DNA from 2 places in the Enterobacter sp. Li2LvB3 genome. Region 1 is predicted to be linked to the other one. Evidence: predicted binding sites of a transcription regulator. Region 1 holds the regulator's gene; the other holds the start of a gene.
The links. The regulator sigma-54, encoded in region 1, starts transcription at its own class of promoters, with help from an activator protein. The targets are predictions, from matches to a motif close to GTTGGCACANNTTTCGCTNT.
Positions count from the first base shown of each region.

Region 2: hypA (hydrogenase maturation nickel metallochaperone HypA) is a predicted target of sigma-54. The motif match lies at 2,102-2,121, and genes of this name have one in related genera.

Region 1 covers NZ_JBSICG010000010.1:11,495-18,991, reverse strand. The annotation lists gene kdsC (3-deoxy-manno-octulosonate-8-phosphatase KdsC) at 1-408, shown strand, start outside; gene lptC (LPS export ABC transporter periplasmic protein LptC) at 405-980, shown strand; gene lptA (lipopolysaccharide ABC transporter substrate-binding protein LptA) at 949-1,503, shown strand; gene lptB (LPS export ABC transporter ATP-binding protein) at 1,510-2,235, shown strand; gene rpoN (RNA polymerase factor sigma-54) at 2,283-3,716, shown strand; gene hpf (ribosome hibernation promoting factor) at 3,739-4,026, shown strand; gene ptsN (PTS IIA-like nitrogen regulatory protein PtsN) at 4,109-4,600, shown strand; gene rapZ (RNase adapter RapZ) at 4,646-5,500, shown strand; gene npr (PTS phosphocarrier protein NPr) at 5,497-5,769, shown strand; gene mtgA (monofunctional biosynthetic peptidoglycan transglycosylase) at 5,807-6,532, opposite strand; gene elbB (isoprenoid biosynthesis glyoxalase ElbB) at 6,529-7,182, opposite strand; gene arcB (aerobic respiration two-component sensor histidine kinase ArcB) at 7,414-7,497, opposite strand, start outside.
Region 2 covers NZ_JBSICG010000007.1:8,062-15,558, reverse strand. The annotation lists gene hycC (formate hydrogenlyase subunit 3) at 1-798, opposite strand, end outside; gene ACS603_RS07615 (4Fe-4S dicluster domain-containing protein) at 795-1,403, opposite strand; gene hycA (formate hydrogenlyase regulator HycA) at 1,474-1,938, opposite strand; gene hypA (hydrogenase maturation nickel metallochaperone HypA) at 2,149-2,499, shown strand; gene hypB (hydrogenase nickel incorporation protein HypB) at 2,502-3,365, shown strand; gene ACS603_RS07595 (HypC/HybG/HupF family hydrogenase formation chaperone) at 3,356-3,628, shown strand; gene hypD (hydrogenase formation protein HypD) at 3,631-4,752, shown strand; gene hypE (hydrogenase expression/formation protein HypE) at 4,749-5,759, shown strand; gene flhA (formate hydrogenlyase transcriptional activator FlhA) at 5,826-7,497, shown strand, end outside.

The sequences.
Region 1 (7,497 bases):
TTCAATGTTCGCGACGGTTATGGCATTCGCTGCGCGCTCACATCCGGGATCGAAGTTGCTATCATCACCGGGCGAAAAGCTAAACTTGTAGAAGACCGCTGCGAAACGTTGGGCATTACCCATCTGTATCAGGGACAATCCGACAAGATGTTGGCATTCAACGATTTGCTTGCGAAACTGTCCATCGCGCCTGAGCATGTTGCCTATGTTGGCGACGATCTGATCGACTGGCCGGTGATGGCCGAAGTGGGGCTGAGCATCGCGGTAGCCGATGCCCATCCGCTGTTGATACCGCGTGCTGACTATGTCACCCATATCAACGGCGGTCGCGGTGCCGTACGTGAAGTCTGCGATCTGCTTCTGCTGGCGCAGGGCAAGCTTGAAGAGGCCAAAGGGCAATCAATATGAGTAAAACCAGACGTTGGGTTATCATTCTGCTAACGCTTGTCGCACTGGTACTGATTGGCGTAAACCTCGCTGACCGTGACGATACACAACCGGAAGTGTTCAACAATAGCGATCCAACATACAAAAGCGATCACAGTGACACGGTGGTTTACAGTCCAGAAGGTGCGCTGAACTATCGCCTGATTGCAACGCATGTTGAGTATTTTTCAGATGATGGTATCTCGTGGTTTACCCAACCGGTAATGACCACATTTGATGCCGATAAAGTGCCAACGTGGTCGATTAAGTCTGACAGAGCAAAATTAACAAATGACCGTATGCTTTATCTGTATGGTCATGTTGAGGTCAACGCCCTGACCGCTGACTCTCAACTGCGTAAAATTACAACAGATAATGCCCAGATTAACCTGGTGACCCAGGATGTGACTTCGCAAGATCTGGTTACACTGTATGGCACAACATTTAATTCCAGCGGTCTGAGAATGCGCGGGAACTTACGCAGCAAAAACGCCGAGCTGATTGAAAAGGTTAGATCCTCTTATGAAATTCAAAACAAACAAACTCAGCCTTAATTTTGTTATCGCCAGCGCGCTGCTGGCAGCCAGTCTTCCCGCACTTGCTGTGACTGGTGATACCGAACAGCCGATTCATATTGAATCTGACACTCAGTCTCTCGATATGCAGGGTAATGTCGTCACCTTTACCGGCAACGTCGTCATGACTCAGGGCACCATCAAAATTAATGCCGACAAAGTGGTCGTTACCCGTCCGGGCGGCGAGCAAGGCAAAGAAATTATTGATGGTTATGGCAACCCGGCAACCTTCTACCAGATGCAGGACAACGGTAAACCGGTGAAGGGCCACGCCACACATATGCACTATGAACTGGCGAAGGATCTTGTCATTCTGACCGGTAACGCCTATCTGGAACAGCTGGACAGCAATATCACCGGCGACCAGATCACCTATCTGGTGAAAGAGCAAAAAATGCAGGCTTCCAGCGAGAAAGGCAAACGCGTTACCACCGTGCTTGTTCCTTCACAGCTGCAAGATAAAGGCAAAAGCCAGGCCCCGGCACAGAAGAAGAGTAACTAATTCGTTATGGCAACATTAACTGCAAAAAATCTCGCTAAGGCCTATAAGGGCCGCCGCGTCGTGGAAGATGTCAGTCTGTCCGTCAACTCCGGCGAAATTGTTGGCCTTTTAGGTCCTAACGGTGCGGGTAAAACCACTACCTTCTACATGGTGGTGGGCATTGTGCCGCGTGATGCAGGCAACATTGTCATTGATGATGAAGATATCAGCCTTCTGCCGCTGCACGCCCGTGCGCGCCGTGGTATCGGCTATCTTCCTCAGGAAGCGTCCATTTTCCGCCGTTTAAGCGTCTTCGATAACCTGATGGCCGTCTTGCAGATCCGCGACGATCTGTCGAGCGAGCAGCGTCAGGATCGCGCTAACGAACTGATGGAAGAGTTTCATATTGAACACCTGCGCGATAGCTTAGGCCAGGCACTGTCAGGCGGTGAACGTCGTCGTGTCGAGATTGCGCGCGCACTGGCTGCAAACCCGAAATTCATCCTGCTGGATGAACCCTTCGCGGGCGTTGACCCTATTTCCGTCATCGATATCAAACGTATTATTGAACATCTGCGTGACAGCGGGCTTGGCGTACTGATCACTGACCACAACGTCCGTGAAACGCTGGCCGTTTGTGAACGCGCTTATATTGTGAGCCAGGGCCATCTGATTGCCCATGGTACGCCGACGCAGATCCTCGAAGATGAGCATGTTAAGCGCGTGTACCTTGGGGAAGACTTCAGACTCTGATAGGGTAGAGGTAACGTAACGCCGCACCGGAGAAAAATGCTCTGAACATGAAGCAAGGTTTGCAATTAAGGCTCAGCCAACAACTGGCGATGACGCCACAGCTACAACAAGCGATTCGCCTGTTGCAACTGTCCACGTTAGAACTTCAGCAGGAACTCCAGCAAGCACTGGACAGCAACCCGTTGCTGGAGCAAACCGATCTTCATGACGAGGTAGATACTCAGCAAACGCAGGACACCGAAACGCTCGATACCGTTGATGCTCTCGAACAAAAAGAGATGCCGGACGAGCTGCCTTTGGATGCCAGTTGGGATGAAATTTACACCGCAGGAACCCCGTCCGGGACGCGTGCGGACTACCAGGATGATGAGCTACCGGTCTATCAGGGCGAAACTACCCAGTCGCTTCAGGATTACCTTATGTGGCAGGTGGAGTTAACGCCCTTCTCTGACACCGATCGTGCGATTGCGACATCCATTGTCGATGCCGTTGATGACACCGGATATTTGACCGTTTCTCTGGACGATATTCTTGAAAGCATCGGCGATGATGAGATCGAACTCGAGGAAATTGAAGCGGTTCTGAAGCGTATTCAGCGCTTCGACCCGGTTGGCGTGGCCGCGAAAGATCTGCGCGACTGCTTGCTGATCCAGCTTTCTCAGTTTGCCAAAGAGACCCCCTGGATTGAAGAAGCCAGGTTAATCATCAGCGATCATCTGGATCTGCTGGCAAACCATGACTTCCGTACACTGATGCGCGTCACCCGCCTGAAAGAAGAGGTGTTGAAAGAAGCCGTCAATCTTATCCAGTCGCTCGATCCTCGCCCCGGCCAATCCATCCAGACCAGCGAACCCGAATACGTTATCCCGGATGTGCTGGTCAGAAAACATAACGACCGCTGGGTTGTAGAATTGAATTCAGACAGCATTCCTCGCCTGCAAATCAACCAGCAGTACGCCTCCATGTGCACCAGCGCACGCAACGACTCCGACAATCAATATATTCGTAGCAATCTTCAGGAAGCGCGATGGCTGATCAAAAGTCTGGAGAGCAGAAATGATACGCTGCTCCGTGTAAGCCGCTGTATTGTCGAGCAGCAGCAGGCGTTCTTTGAGCAGGGCGAAGAGTATATGAAACCGATGGTGCTGGCAGATATTGCCCAGGCCGTCGAAATGCATGAATCAACTATTTCCCGCGTGACAACGCAGAAATATCTGCACAGTCCACGCGGTATTTTTGAGCTTAAGTATTTCTTCTCCAGCCATGTGAATACCGAAGGCGGCGGCGAAGCCTCGTCGACGGCAATTCGTGCACTGGTGAAGAAGTTGATCGCCGCGGAGAATCCCGCGAAGCCACTGAGTGACAGTAAGTTAACCACCATGCTGTCCGATCAGGGTATCATGGTGGCACGCCGTACTGTTGCAAAGTATCGAGAGTCTTTATCCATTCCGCCGTCTAACCAGCGTAAACAACTGGTCTGACACAACCGATAAGGAAGACACTATGCAGCTCAACATCACAGGACACAACGTCGAAATTACTGATGCTTTACGTGATTTTGTGAACACTAAGTTCGCGAAACTTGAACAGTATTTCGAAAGGATCAACCAGGTCTATATTGTGTTGAAAGTGGAGAAAGTGACTCATATCTCGGATGCAACCCTGCACGTGAACGGGGGTGAACTCCATGCCAGTGCGGAAGGGCAAGACATGTATGCTGCTATCGACGGCTTGATTGACAAGCTCGCGCGACAGCTCAATAAACATAAAGATAAACTGAAACAACACTAATTGTCCGGGCAGTTAACGGGTGCAGGAAGGCCTGTTGTGAAACACAACAGGCCATTTGTACAGTTAGCGCTTAGGTGAAATTATGATGAACAACGATTCCGCTCTTCAACTGAGCAATGTCCTTAACCAGGAATGTACCCGTAGTGGCGTTCACTGCCAGAGCAAAAAACGTGCGCTGGAAATCATCAGTGAACTGGCCGCAAAACAGCTGGGCCTGCCGTCACAGGTGGTGTTCGAAGCTATTCTGACCCGCGAAAAAATGGGCAGTACTGGCATTGGCAACGGCATTGCTATCCCGCATGGTAAGCTGGAAGAAGACACCCTGCGTGCCGTCGGTGTATTTGTGCAGCTCGAAACGCCTATCGCCTTCGACGCCATCGATAATCAGCCAGTCGATCTCCTCTTCGCGCTGCTGGTTCCTGCTGACCAGACCAAAACCCATCTGCATACGCTTTCGCTGGTCGCTAAACGTCTGGCTGATAAAACTATTTGCCGTAGACTGCGCTCAGCCCAAAGTGATGAAGAGTTATATCAAATTATCACTGAAGCAGAAGGCAATCAGGATGATGCATAACCGGGAGATGTCCTTTACATCTGTTGTCCTGAGGAGAAACGGAACATGGTGCTGATGATCGTCAGCGGTCGTTCAGGGTCGGGGAAATCCGTCGCCCTCCGCGCGCTTGAAGATATGGGTTTTTACTGTGTCGATAACCTGCCGGTTGTGCTGCTGCCCGACCTGGCCCGGACGCTCGCGGACCGACAAACGTCTGCTGCCGTCAGTATCGACGTCCGTAACATGCCAGAATCACCGGAAGTCTTTGAACAGGCGATGAGCAACCTGCCTGACTCGTTTTCGCCTCAGTTGCTGTTCCTTGATGCTGACCGTAACACGCTGATCCGTCGTTACAGCGATACCCGCCGTTTGCATCCGCTCTCCAGTAAGAATCTCTCTCTGGAAAGCGCCATCGACGAAGAGAGCGACCTGCTGGAGCCATTGCGCTCTCGTGCAGACCTCATTGTCGATACATCTGAAATGTCCGTTCACGAGCTGGCTGAAATGCTCCGAACCCGTTTGCTGGGTAAACGCGAGCGCGAACTGACAATGGTGTTCGAATCCTTCGGCTTTAAGCACGGCATTCCTATCGATGCGGATTATGTTTTCGACGTGCGCTTCCTGCCTAACCCCCACTGGGATCCAAAACTGCGTCCAATGACCGGCCTTGATAAACCCGTGGCCGCGTTCCTCGACAGGCACACAGAAGTTCACAATTTTATCTACCAGACGCGCAGCTACCTTGAGCTATGGTTACCTATGCTGGAAACAAACAATCGTAGCTATCTGACGGTGGCGATTGGCTGTACCGGTGGTAAACATCGTTCGGTTTACATTGCTGAACAACTGGCCGACTACTTCCGTTCACGCGGGAAGAACGTTCAGTCCCGTCATCGCACGCTGGAAAAACGTAAAACATGACCGTAAAACAAACTGTTGAAATCACTAATAAGCTGGGTATGCACGCCCGCCCGGCGATGAAACTGTTTGAACTGATGCAGGGCTTTGATGCGGAGGTTCTGCTGCGTAACGATGAAGGTACAGAGGCTGAAGCCAATAGCGTTATCGCGCTACTGATGCTGGATTCTGCCAAGGGCAGACAAATTGAAGTTGAGGCAACAGGCCCACAGGAAGAAGAAGCTCTGGCGGCAGTGATAGCACTGTTTAATGCCGGGTTTGATGAAGACTAGACTGATGCATCCGCCCTCTCCTTCACGGAGAGGGTCACTAATACAGCTTATTTCCCGTCATAAATCCTTCCCCGCCTAACTGGCGCATTTGCCGCATGATCCACGCCTGACGACCACGAACATACCCCGACGGGGCACTGGCCTTAAAGCGGACGGGATTGGGCAACACGGCCGCTAACAACGCGGCTTCTGATATCGTCAGACGGCTGGCAGGTTTATGGAAATAACGTTGCGCGGCGGCCTCGACACCAAACACCCCATCACCAAATTCAGCGATATTCAGATAGACGGTCAGAATACGCTTTTTGCTCCAGACCGTTTCCATACCAAGTGTCAGACCCGCCTCAAGACCTTTTCGCAGCCAGCTGCGCCCATCCCATAAAAACAGGTTTTTTGCCGTCTGCTGAGAAAGCGTGGATGCACCCCGCACACGATCTTCATGCCTCTCGTTATGCGCCAGCGCTTTCTGGATAGCCGCTACGTCAAACCCCCAGTGATCCGGGAATTTCTGATCTTCAGCGGCAATCACTGCAAGCCCCATAAACGGAGAGATCTCATCCATGCTCACCCAGTCAGAGTGCGCAACGTAGCCGAAATCACCGGATAACCAGGCGCCAAGCTGGCGCTCAACCATCACGGCAGAAAAGGGGACAGGCATGATGCTAAACAAAGCAATACCGCCGCCCCAGAATACCGCCAGGACAATGACAATACGCAACAGGATCCGTTTGACCCACCCGCCAGCCGTGAATTTTCGGATCATTCAGTCAGAACCAACACTCTGTCTACCAGCTTCTCGATACCAGCTGCCGCCTCTGCGATGTTTTGCGCCAGCATATAGGCAGGTGTTGTGACAATCTTATTGTCCTCGTCAACCACGATATCATCGACAGGGCAAGGCACATGTTCGCCCCCCATATCTTCAATCATTTCTGCGGTATCGATATCTGTCCCGATGGTCAGGCGAAGCGGGAAATCGAAAATTTTTGGCAGCATGGCAGGAGCAATACAGATAAAGCCCAGCGGCTTACCGGCGGAATGCATCGCCTGTGCCAGCACGCTAAGATCCCTGTCGACCTGGCATTCGCTGCCCATGGCTGCAAAGGTGCTTAAATTTTTGGCCGCGCCAAAGCCCCCCGGGACAATAAGCGCGTCAAGTTCAGCGGCATTAGCCTGCGCCAGGGGATGAATGTCGCCCCGCGCAATTCGGGCCGCCTCAATCAGCACGTTGCGGGTTTCCGGCATGGCTTCGCCAGTCAGATGATTTACCACGTCCACCTGATTTTTATCCGGGGCGAAGCAGATAACGTCGGCGCCACGTCTGGCTAATGCCAGCAGTGTTATTACCGATTCGTGTATCTCAGAACCATCGTAAACTCCGCATCCACTCAGTACGACACCAATCTTTTTCATCATGACGTTCCTTCTTTGCAAATCGCTGAAGCATATTAATAATTCTGATTAAAACGCTATGCTTCACACATTTCACTGATTCATGTAACAAACTATTTAAGATTTGCTATCTTAACTGCGTGCGGCCTAAATTTTCAGGCGGCGTCCATGCGAAAACAACACAAAAAATCAGGCGCAGCCACGATTTCCCTGGTGTTGGCGCAGTATTCGCGCACCCCGGTTAATCCGGGGTCATTTTTTTCTGGCGTCCACCCAGGCTTTCAGTACCGCCACGTCATTCAGCCACTCTTGTTTCATCTCTTCAACCCATTCACC
Region 2 (7,497 bases), on a different contig from region 1:
CGCCAGCAGCAACACCACGCCCCACCAGAGCGGCGGCTGCCCACCCGTAAGCGACAGCGTAAGAATGCCGAACAGCCCAACCTTCATCACCACGGTGGAGAACAGTGCCGCCGCCGGAGCAGAGGCATTGGCATGTGCCTGTGGCACCCAGCCGTGCAGCGGGATGATCCCAGCCAGCAGGCCAAAGCCCACCACGCCCGACAACCAGATGTCAGCGCCAAACGGCAGCTGCTGTGCCCGCTCGTTCAGCAGGGCTAAATCCAGGGTGCCGTAGCGTTGCCACACCAGCCAGCAGGTTAACGCCAGCAGCAGCGTGCCGAGCCGCCCAAGCGCAAACCACAGCTTGCCGGAAGCACTGCACCCGGTCAGGAACACGCCGCACAGGGCCATGATTTCGGCCATCACCACCAGCGCACCCAGGTTGCTGGCGGTCACGGTGCAGAGCGCCGCAGCCATCAGCACATTCACCAGCAACCCGTTCGCTTTGGTGCTGTGATGGCGGTGCCAGTCAATATTAAACAGGCTGATAAACAGCCCGCACAAACCAAACGTCACCAGCCAGATGGCATTCAGCGGGGTCACCTGAACCGCGTGATGCACCACCGGAATGGTGGCTTCAACGGATTGCCCGCCGAGCAGAACCACCCCACCCGCGGCCAGGGTCATCAGGCTCCCTATCGCCCCACCTATCCCGGCAATCCAGCCGCTCAGGGTTTTATGGAACGAAAAAATCAGCGCCAGAACGGCCGCGGCGGCGAACCAGGCCACAGCGCTGTTCATCATCGTCACCGCGTTCATTTTGCCCCCTCGTTAAGTTCCTGAAGCAGCGAAAGATCGCCAAAATCGGTGTTGATCGTCAGCTCGCGCTTGCGCTTGCTGGTACGGGCGATATCGCGAATGTTGACCAGAATGAGCGCTTTAGTCGGGCAGGTGCGCACGCAGGCCGGGCCTTGTTCATCAAAGCTGCACAGATCGCACTTCACCGCGACGGCTCGCACGCCGGGAACCCAGTCCAGCAGCGTACTGACGCGTGCCGGAGCCGGTGGCGCTGGCGGCGCTTTCGGGGTATTGGCATTCGCCGGAATATGCAGCGGGCGGCTGCCGGAAAACTCAATTGCGCCAAACGGGCAGGCAATACCGCACAGCTTGCAGCTTACGCACAGGCTTTCATTGAGCTGTACCGCACCATCAACACGGGTGATGGCATTAACAGGGCAGACACCCGCGCACGGGGCATCCTCACAGTGGTGGCAGAGCTGCGGCGCAGACTCTTTTTCATTTCGCATGACGCGCAGGCGCGGCATTGACTGCAATCCGTGCAGGCGGTGTGTTTCCGAACACGCCGCTTCACAGGTTCGACAGCCGATACAGACCGTCGAGTCGGCAATTACAAAACGGTTCACCGGGTAATCCTCTGGTGATGGTCATTTTTGACGAAAATCTGTCTTATCGACACTTCTCGACACGCAATACTCAGGCAACGTTTGCCGATGGGTTTCCGTTCATCAGCTGTTGCAGGTTGACCGGTAAATCGTGCTCAACCGCGGTGTAAAGGCCGTTGTAGACCGGCGCAATTTTTTCCAGGTAATGTTCCAGTACCTGCTGGCGATCGCGGTTGCTGACGTGGCCATCAACCATGCCATCAGTCATCAGTTGCGCCTGAGCAATGCGTTGTTTATCCCCGTCTTTTGTCTCGACGTAATACTCGATGGTGTGGCTGTTGAAGCTGTCTGCCAGGGTGACGTAAATCGTAAAGTGCCCGAACAACACAAAGCGCATATCGCCCTGTGCCGCGCAGCTCATGGCATGGTGTAGCCGGGCTTTCGACAGGGTTATCCCCTGAACCAGAGAATTGCAGTAAAGATGCCACTGCTCCTGTAACTGCTGATGTCGCTGTGCGATGTAATCCGCTTTTTCGCTGATTTCCCAAATAGTCATGTCAGATATCCGGTTAATGGAGATTGCGGCTATTAAGCAGATTCCATGCCAATTTTTAATTTATTGATTTTTAATGCTTTAAATACAAAACACACTGCTGTAACGGCAGTGTCGACGTGTCATTTCGACAGCGTTGACATCGTCACGCCTTAACAAAAATCAAGATGGCATCGTTATTGCATTACAGGCGCAATTCATTGAGGAGGCGTCATGCACGAAATCACCCTCTGCCAACGGGCTCTGGAGTTAATCGAACAACAGGCAGCACAACACCACGCAAAACGTGTGACCGGTGTCTGGCTGAAACTCGGCGCGTTTTCCTGCGTCGAAACCAGCGCCCTCACCTTTTGCTTTGAGCTGGTGTGCCGCGACACGCTGGCGGAAGGCTGCCAGCTTCATATTGAAGAACAGCAGGCGGAGTGCTGGTGCGAACAGTGCCAGCAGTACGTCACGTTGCTGTCGTCGAAAGTACGAAGCTGCCCGCAGTGTCAGAGCACCGGGCTTCGCATCGTGGCCGATGACGGAATGCAGATCCAACGCCTCGAAATCGAGAGGGAATAATTATGTGTAGTACCTGCGGTTGTGCCGAAGGCAACCTCTATATAGAAGGGGATGAGCATCGTCCTCACTCTGCGTTTCGCTCCGCACCCTTCTCTCCTGCGCCTCGTCCATCAGGAGTCTTTACCGGCCTGGCATTTACGCCAACCCAATCCGCTGACGGCGACCTGCATTACGGCCACGGCGAAGCCGGTACGCACGCGCCAGGCATCAGCCAGCGGCAGATGCTGGACGTCGAAATCAACGTGCTTGATAAAAATAACCAGTTGGCTGCGCGTAATCGCGCCCGCTTTGCCGCCCGCAAACTGCTGGTGCTGAACCTGGTCTCCAGCCCGGGCTCTGGCAAAACAACACTGCTAACTGAAACGCTCAAACGCCTGAACGGACGCGTTTCTTGCGCAGTTATCGAAGGCGATCAGCAGACGGTAAACGATGCTGCGCGTATTCGTGAAACCGGCACACCAGCCATTCAGGTGAATACCGGTAAGGGTTGCCATCTTGATGCGCAGATGATTGCTGATGCCGCGCCGCGTCTGCCCGTAGCGGATAACGGCATTCTGTTTATTGAGAACGTGGGTAACCTGGTCTGCCCGGCGAGTTTTGATCTGGGCGAGCGGCATAAAGTAGCCGTGCTGTCGGTGACCGAAGGGGAAGACAAGCCGCTGAAATACCCGCATATGTTTGCGGCGGCATCGGTGATGATCCTCAACAAAGTCGACCTGCTGCCGTACCTGAATTTCGACGTCGATAAGTGTCTGGCGTATGCCCGTGAAGTGAACCCGGATATTGAAATCCTGCTGGTGTCTGCCACCGGCGGGCAAGGTATGGATAACTGGCTGAACTGGCTGGAGAGCGAACGATGTGCATAGGCGTCCCGGGGCAAATCCATGCGATTGACGGCAATCAGGCCAAAGTAGACGTGTGCGGCGTGCTGCGCGATGTCGATCTGACGCTGGTTGGCAGTGTGGATGAAAACGGTGCGCCCCGCATCGGCCAGTGGGTGCTGGTACACGTTGGCTTTGCCATGAGCGTGATTAACGAAGCAGAAGCGCGCGACACGCTGGATGCCCTGCAAAACATGTTTGATGTGGAGCCTGATGTCGGGGCGCTGCTGTACGGCGAGGAGCGATAACCATGCGCTATGTTGATGAATATCGAGCGCCCGAACAGGTGATGCAGCTTATTGAACACCTGAAAATGCGGGCAAAACATCTGCGCTATACCGCCGAAAAACCGCTGCGCATCATGGAGGTGTGCGGCGGGCATACCCACGCCATCTTTAAATTTGGCCTCGACCAGCTGTTGCCGGACAACATCGAGTTTATCCACGGCCCGGGCTGCCCGGTGTGCGTGCTGCCAATGGGACGCATCGACAGCTGTATTGAGATTGCCAGCCAGCCTGACGTGATTTTCTGTACCTTTGGTGACGCCATGCGCGTGCCGGGGAAAAATGGCTCGTTGCTCCAGGCCAGAGCGCGGGGAGCGGACGTACGTATCGTCTACTCGCCGGTAGATGCCTTAACGCTGGCCGCCGACAATCCTACGCGGAAAGTCGTCTTTTTCGGCCTGGGTTTTGAAACCACCATGCCAGCAACGGCCATCACCTTACAGCAGGCCAAAGCGCGCAACATCAGCAACTTTTTCTTTTTTTGCCAGCATATTACGCTTATCCCGACCCTGCGCAGCCTGCTGGAAGAGCCGGGCAACGGCATTGACGCGTTTCTGGCGCCAGGGCACGTCAGTATGGTCATCGGCACCGGGGCTTACGGTTTCATCGCCAGCGACTTTGATCGTCCTTTAGTGGTCGCTGGTTTCGAACCTCTTGATCTACTGCAAGGCGTGACCATGCTTGTTGAGCAGAAAATAGCAGCCCTGAGTAAAGTGGAAAATCAGTATCGCCGCGTGGTCCCGGATGCCGGGAATGTGCTTGCCCAAAAAGCCATTGCTGAGGTTTTCAGTGTGGAGGGCGACAGCGAGTGGCGTGGCCTGGGATTGATTGCCGAATCAGGTGTGCGCCTGACGTCTGCATACCGTGCGTTCGACGCCGAAGCCCATTTCCACCCGCAACCGCAACAGGTTTATGACGATCCCCGCGCCCGCTGTGGCAACGTACTCACCGGTAAATGCAAACCACATCAATGCCCGTTATTTGGCAACACCTGTAACCCGCAAACTGCATTTGGCGCACTGATGGTTTCATCAGAAGGCGCATGCGCTGCGTGGTATCAGTATCGCAATCAGGAGTGTGAAGTATGAACAGGGTAGAAATGGCGCACGGTAGCGGCGGACAAGCCATGCAGCAGCTCATTAATCAGCTGTTTATGGACGCCTTTAACAATCCCTGGCTGGCCGAACAGGAAGACCAGGCGCGCATTGATCTCTCTACTCTCACCGCTCAGGGCGACAGGCTGGCGTTTTCGACCGACAGCTACGTTATCGATCCACTGTTCTTCCCGGGCGGTGATATCGGCAAGCTGGCCATCTGCGGTACAGCAAACGATGTGGCAGTCAGCGGCGCAATTCCACGCTATCTCTCCTGCGGCTTTATCCTTGAAGAAGGGCTGCCAATGGACACCCTGAAGGCCGTTGTCGCCAGCATGGCATCCACTGCACATGAAGCAGGGATCGCCATCGTGACCGGGGACACCAAAGTGGTACAACGCGGCGCGGCTGACAAACTGTTTATCAACACCGCCGGGATGGGGGCAATTCCTGCCGATATTCACTGGGGTGCGGGGCAACTGACCCCCGGCGACGTGTTGCTGGTCAGCGGAACGCTGGGCTGCCACGGCGCGACTATACTCAACCTGCGTGAAGGATTGGGGCTGGATGGCGAGTTACGCAGCGACTGCGCCGTACTGACACCGCTTATTCAGACTCTGCGTTCATGCCAGGGCGTAAAAGCCCTGCGCGATGCCACACGTGGTGGCGTTAATGCAGTGGTACATGAATTCGCGGCAAGCAGCGGATGCGGTATTGAACTGACCGAACGCGGATTACCGGTCAAACCTGCAGTACGGGGGCTTTGTGAACTGCTTGGGCTGGACCCGCTAAACTTTGCCAATGAAGGCAAGCTGGTTATCGGGGTGGAACGCCAGGCCGCCGAAGCCGTACTGGCGCAGCTGCGTGCTCATCCCTCAGGGAAAGAGGCCGCGATTATCGGCGAAGTGGTTGAGCGCAAAGGGGTGCGCCTGACCGGGCTTTACGGCGTTAAACGTACGCTGGATCTGCCGCACGCCGAACCTTTACCCCGAATTTGCTAGAACCGCGCCAAAAGCGGGCAGCACAGGATTTTCTCTTTTTTTGCCAGTTTCAATTGGAAAGCAATGATGCCGTATACACCGATGAGCGATCTTGGACAGCAGGGCCTGTTCGACATTACGCGCACTCTTTTACAGCAGCCGGACCTCGGCTCGCTGAGCGATGCCCTGACGCGGCTGGTCAGACAGTCTGCACTGGCGGACAGCGCTGCCATTGTGCTTTGGCATAGCGGGAGTCATCGCGCGAGCTATTTTTCCGCGCACGACAACGGCAAACCCTTTCAGTACGAAGATGAAACAGTCCTGGCTCATGGCCCGGTGCGGCGGATCCTCTCCCGCCCTGAAGCCCTGCACTGCAGCTTTGAAGAGTTTCGCCAGGCCTGGCCGGTGCTTGCAGAGAGCAACCTGTATCGTCCTTTCGGACACTACTGCCTGCTGCCGCTGGCGGCTGAAGGGCATATTTTTGGTGGTTGCGAATTTATCCGCAAGACTAACCAGCCGTGGAGCGAGGCGGAGTATGAGCGCCTGCATACCTTTACCCAGATTGTGGGCGTGGTGGCAGAGCAAATCCAGAACCGCGTGACCAACAATGTCGACTACGACCTGCTTAGCCGTGAACGCGACAACTTCCGCATTCTGGTGGCAATTACTAACGCCGTGCTCTCGCGCCTGGATATGGACGAGCTGGTCAGTGAAGTCTCTAAAGAGATCCACCACTATTTCAAAATTGATGCGATCAGCATCGCGCTGCGGGGCCACCGCAAGGGCAAACTCAACATCTACTCAACACACTATCTCGACGAAGCCAATCCGGCTCACGAGCAGAGCGAAGTGGATGAAGCGGGAACCCTTTCTGAACGCGTGTTTAAGAGCAAAGAGATCCTGTTGCTCAATCTGAACGAACACGATGCACTGGCACCCTACGAACGATTACTGTTTAACACCTGGGGCAATAAGATCCAGACACTGTGCCTGCTCCCGCTGATGTCCGGCAATACCATGCTGGGCGTGCTGAAGCTGGCACAGTGTGAAGAAGGCGTGTTCAACACCGCCAACCTGAAGCTGCTGCGCCAGATTGCCGAACGTATTTCCATTGCGCTGGATAACGCGCTGGCTTATCAGGAAATTCATCGCCTGAAAGAGCGGCTGGTGGATGAAAACCTGGCCCTGACGGAACAGCTCAACAATGTCGACAGCGAGTTTGGTGAAATCATCGGCCGCAGCGATGCAATGTACAGCGTGCTCAAGCAGGTCGAGATGGTGGCGCAAAGCGACAGCACGGTGCTTATCCTTGGGGAAACCGGGACAGGCAAAGAATTAATTGCCCGTGCCATTCATAATCTCAGCAACCGCAACAGCCGCCGGATGGTGAAGATGAACTGCGCCGCCATGCCTGCGGGCCTGCTGGAAAGCGATCTCTTCGGTCATGAACGCGGTGCCTTTACCGGCGCCAGCAGCCAGCGGCTGGGTCGTTTTGAGCTGGCGGATAAAAGCTCGCTGTTCCTGGACGAAGTGGGCGATATGCCGCTGGAGCTCCAGCCCAAGCTGCTGCGTGTGTTGCAGGAGCAGGAATTTGAACGCCTGGGCAGCAATAAGCTTATCCAGACGGACGTGCGGTTGATTGCCGCCACCAACCGCGATCTGAAAAAAATGGTCACAGACCGCGAGTTTCGCAGCGACCTCTATTATCGCCTGAACGTCTTCCCGATTTATCTGCCGCCGCTGCGGGAACGCCCTGAGG